DNA from 2 places in the Arthrobacter sp. 05N33_2 genome. Region 2 is predicted to be linked to the other one. Evidence: predicted binding sites of a transcription regulator. Region 2 holds the regulator's gene; the other holds the start of a gene.
What was found. Region 2 encodes LexA, which represses DNA repair genes until DNA is damaged. Its sites were predicted from a motif close to TCGAACANNTGTTCGA; they were not measured.

Region 1: ruvA (Holliday junction branch migration protein RuvA) is a predicted target of LexA. The motif match lies at 1,162-1,177, and genes of this name have one in related genera.

What each region holds. Positions count from the first base shown of each region.
Region 1 covers NZ_JBFTNJ010000042.1:11,869-14,065, reverse strand. Annotated here, with positions in the region: gene AC1DHX_RS14915 (YebC/PmpR family DNA-binding transcriptional regulator) at 1-496, shown strand, start outside; gene ruvC (crossover junction endodeoxyribonuclease RuvC) at 546-1,124, shown strand; gene ruvA (Holliday junction branch migration protein RuvA) at 1,250-1,894, shown strand; gene ruvB (Holliday junction branch migration DNA helicase RuvB) at 1,887-2,197, shown strand, end outside.
Region 2 covers NZ_JBFTNJ010000009.1:43,136-45,332, reverse strand. Annotated here, with positions in the region: gene AC1DHX_RS07345 (ATP-dependent DNA helicase) at 1-271, shown strand, start outside; gene lexA (transcriptional repressor LexA) at 383-1,132, opposite strand; gene AC1DHX_RS07335 (LysM peptidoglycan-binding domain-containing protein) at 1,665-2,099, shown strand; gene AC1DHX_RS07330 (histidinol-phosphate transaminase) at 2,168-2,197, shown strand, end outside.

The DNA of each region.
Region 1 (2,197 bases), on a different contig from region 2:
GTACGAGTGCCGCGGCCCGCAGGGTTCCGCGCTGCTGATCGAGTGCCTCACGGACAACAAGAACCGTGCCGCCTCCGAGGTCCGGCTCGCCATCTCCCGCAACGGCGGCACGATCGCCGATCCCGGCTCCGTCAGCTACCTCTTCTCCCGCAAGGGCGTCGTCTCGCTGCCGAAGAACGGCCTGACCGAGGACGACGTCCTGATGGCCGTGCTGGATGCCGGGGCCGAGGAAGTCAAGGACAACGGCGACAGCTTCGAGATCCACTCCGAGCCGACCGACCTCCAGGCCATCCGCGATGCCCTCACGGAAGCCGGCATTGAGTACGACACCGACGAGGCCGAGTTTGTGCCGTCCATGCAGGTGCCGCTGGACCTTGATGCCGCGAAGAAGTTCATGAAGCTGGTGGACGCCCTGGAAGAGCTCGACGACGTCCAGAACGTGTACAGCAACGCCGACCTCAGCGACGAAGTGCAGGCCGCACTGGAAGCCGAGTGACCCGCTCACCCAAACGTGACTTTTGGGGCCCGGTCTTGACGGCCCAACCGTGACGCTGCGCGTGTTGGGGGTCGACCCGGGCCTCACCCGTTGCGGGATCGGCGTTGTCGACGTCGAGCGGAACCGGCGGGCCACTTTGGTGGCATTCGGCGTTGTGGGCACCTCACCCGAGGAGAGCCTGGACCAGCGGCTGCTGGTCATCGCCACGTCCATCGACGAGTGGCTGGACCGCTACGAACCCCAGGTCCTCGCCGTGGAGCGGGTCTTTTCCCAGCTCAACGTCAGCACGGTCATGGGGGTGGCGCAGGCCTCCGGTGTGGTCATTGCGGCCGCCGCGCGCCGTGGCATCCCGGTGGCTCTGCACACCCCGTCCGAGGTCAAGGCAGCCGTGACGGGAAGCGGGACCTCGAACAAGGATGCGGTCACCAAGCTGGTGACCAAGATCCTCCGGCTGGACGCGCCTCCGCGCCCTGCCGACGCCGCCGACGCCCTTGCGTTGGCCATCACCCACGCTTGGCGGGCCGGCAGCGGGGCCGCCGTAGCCACGACTGGGCCGGGCAGCCAGTCCCTGACTCCGGCGCAGCGGGCGTGGGCGGACGCGGAGGCAAAAGCGCGCCGTGCGCGCTGAATGTCCGGCTGTGACGCCGCGGGGCTTGGTAGGGTATTCGTAGATATGTTCGGATAGCCGGCGTGCCCGGCTGTACGTTCTTTCATCACCCAGTTGTAGACGCCAGTTAGACCAGGAGCCCGGCCTTGATCAGTTTTCTTCGTGGAACCGTTGCGCATGTTGGCCTGTCCTCCGCCGTGATCGACCTCAACGGCGCCGGCATGAGCGTCAACGCCACACCGCAGACCCTCAGCGGCCTCCGGGTGGGTGAGGAGGGAAAGCTATTCACGTCCCTGATCGTGCGGGAAGACTCGCTGACCCTGTTCGGCTTCGCCAGCGATGACGAACGCGAGGTGTTTGATGTGCTCCTCAGCGTCAGCGGAGTCGGTCCCCGCCTCGCACTGGCGGTGCTGGCCGTCCACGAGCCCGAAGCCATCCGGGTGGCCGCCCACTCCGGCGACGGCAAGGCCTTCACGAAGGTCCCCGGCATCGGACCGAAGGTGGCCGGCCGGATCGTGCTCGAACTAGCCGGCAAGCTTGTGCCGCACGGCACCGCCGGCGCGCCTGTCGCGGCCGTGTCCGCCGAATCCGTCTGGAAGCCGCAGGTGGTGGCCGCGATGACCAGCCTGGGCTGGTCCGAAAAGGATGCCACGGCCAGCATCGACAAGTCCCTTGCCGATTCCCCGGACCTCGCGGCGAACGGCAATGTGGCGGAGATTCTCCGCGCGACGCTGCGCTGGCTGGGCCAGGACGGCGCCCGCGCCGGGAACCGGGTGGGCGCGCGTGGCTGAGCCGTCGATCGTCGCCGGGGGAGAGGAACCGGAGGAGCGGGTCATCGAAGCCGCCCTGCGGCCCAAGAACCTGCACGACTTCGTGGGCCAGCACCGGGTCCGCAAGCAGCTCTCCCTCGTGTTGGAGGCCTCGCGCATGCGTGGGCGCAGCGCGGACCACGTGCTACTCTCGGGCCCTCCCGGCCTGGGCAAGACCACACTGTCCATGATCATCGCCGCCGAAATGAACGTTCCGCTGCGGATCAGCAGCGGCCCGGCCATCCAACACGCGGGCGACCTTGCGGCCATCCTGTCCTCACTCTC
Region 2 (2,197 bases):
GGCACGTTCGCGGGCCGTGGCCCAGGCCGGCGGCAATGGCTTCATGGCCGTCTCGGCCACGCACGCCGCCATCCGCCTCGCGCAGGGCGCCGGACGGCTGATCCGCTCGACCTCGGATAAGGGCGTGGTGGCAGTGCTGGATTCGCGGCTCTCCACGGAGCGTTACGGCGGCTTCCTGCGCGCCGCGCTGCCGCCGTTCTGGCCCACCACCGATTCATCGATAGCCATGGCAGCCCTGAAGCGCCTGGCGAAAGACTCCGCGAAAGCCTAAGTCCCAACCGGGGCCGCCACCCTGCGCCGGAAATCCGCCGCGGGGTGGCCGCTCCGAACTGGCAGCATGCCCCGGATGGCTAAGGGGAGCGCAGTTTAGAGCAAGCGCAGTTTAGAGGGAGCGCAGTACCGATACGACCTTGCCCATGATGACGGCGTGGTCGCCCAGGATGGGCTCGTACTGGGTGTTTTGCGGCAACAGCCACGTGTGGCCGTCCCGCTGGCGGAAGGTCTTGACAGTGGCTTCGTCGTCCAGCAGGGCGGCAACGATATCGCCGTTCACGGCATCACCCTGGCGGCGGACAACCACCCAGTCGCCGTCGCAGATGGCGGCGTCGATCATCGAGTCGCCGGCCACCTTGAGCATGAAGAGTTCGCCATGGCCCACGAGTTGGCGGGGCAGCGGCATGACGTCCTCCACCACCTGGTCCGCGAGGATCGGCCCGCCGGCGGCGATGCGTCCGACGAACGGCACCATTGCCGTGTCAGTGGCGCTGGCGAGCTCGGTTACCGACAGGCCGCCGACGGCCCGCAAGGGGCTGGACTTCTCGATACCAGATATCGGTGTGGCCCCCTCGTCCAGGGTCAGCGGCATGAGCACTTCCATGGCCCGGGGCCGCTTCGGATCGCGCCGCAGGTAGCCGAGCTTTTCCAGTTGGGAGAGCTGGTGGGTCACGCTCGACAGGCTGGCGAGACCGACGGTGTCGCCGATTTCGCGCATGGACGGCGGGTAGCCCTTGTCCGTGACGGACCGCTGGATGGTCTCCAGGATTTTCTTTTGCCGGACGGTGAGGCTCTTGGGGGCCCGGGCGGGCTGCGGGCTCCGTGGGGTGGCCCTGCCGCCGGTGGCTTGTGCTGCCATGTTCGCCAACGCCTTTCCGTTCCGCCCGGCTGCCGTGGCTGCTGTCACCGGGAACTTCCGGCCTGAAATGTCAGACCCTGCTGATCAACTACGAATGAATTCCCACTGGTAGTTCGAAAGTGGGAGTTCGAAAGTGGTTGTCCTGTCCCTCAAAAATAGGCCAGCCGCAGACCTTTTTCAAACATTTGTTCTAGCGAGTCTCGACATCGTTCGTTAGTAAGTGCTAAAACAGAACAAGTAAGATTCGAATATGTGTTCGATTCCGACGATCTGGGTTCGCAGGCAATGTTCGGTTCTATGTTCGAAGGTTCGGCCGGTTGGCGGCGAGTACGTGAGTACGCCGGGCGGCAACTTATGGTCCAGGAGGGCTCAGTTCATGTCAGTTTCAAGCGCGTTTGACGGCACTAACATTCAGGGCGTCACGACCCGCCACCGTGGTGTTGGTCCGGGTGGCGCAGCGGATCGCCGCAGCATCGGACACGGCAACATCGGACCCGGCAGCATCGGACACGGCGGCCTCGACCAAAGCGGCATGGGCCAGGGCGTTTCCAGTCACGGCAACGTGTACCCGCTCAACGCCAGGCGCCGCGGCTCCGCGCCGTCGCGGGCGCAGCAAGGAGCCGCCGCCGCGGTTTCCGGCGGCCGGACCAAGCAGCCGCCGCTTCGGCTCACCCGGCGCGGACGCTTCGTCTTTTTCGGCGTCCCCCTGATTCTGCTGGCGGCGTTCATCCTGTCCTTCAGCGGATTCCTCAACGCTCCCGCGAAAGCGGCAGATTCCGCAGACCAGCTCTCGGTGACGCCGACCGTATCCGTCACAGTCCAACCGGGGGAGTCCCTCTGGGCCATTGCCGGGTCGGTGGCCCCGGAGCGCGATCCCCGCGATGTTGTGGCCGATATCGTGCAGTTGAACAATCTGGACGCCGCGCGTGTGATGCCGGGCCAGCAACTGTTTGTTCCGTCCAAGTAGCCACCCCCGGGTGCCGTCGCGGGCGTCACAGTTTCAGCGCCCGTCCCGCTACCACTTAAACTGGTCACGTGACTGACCAGCTTGAGCGCCTCAACCGA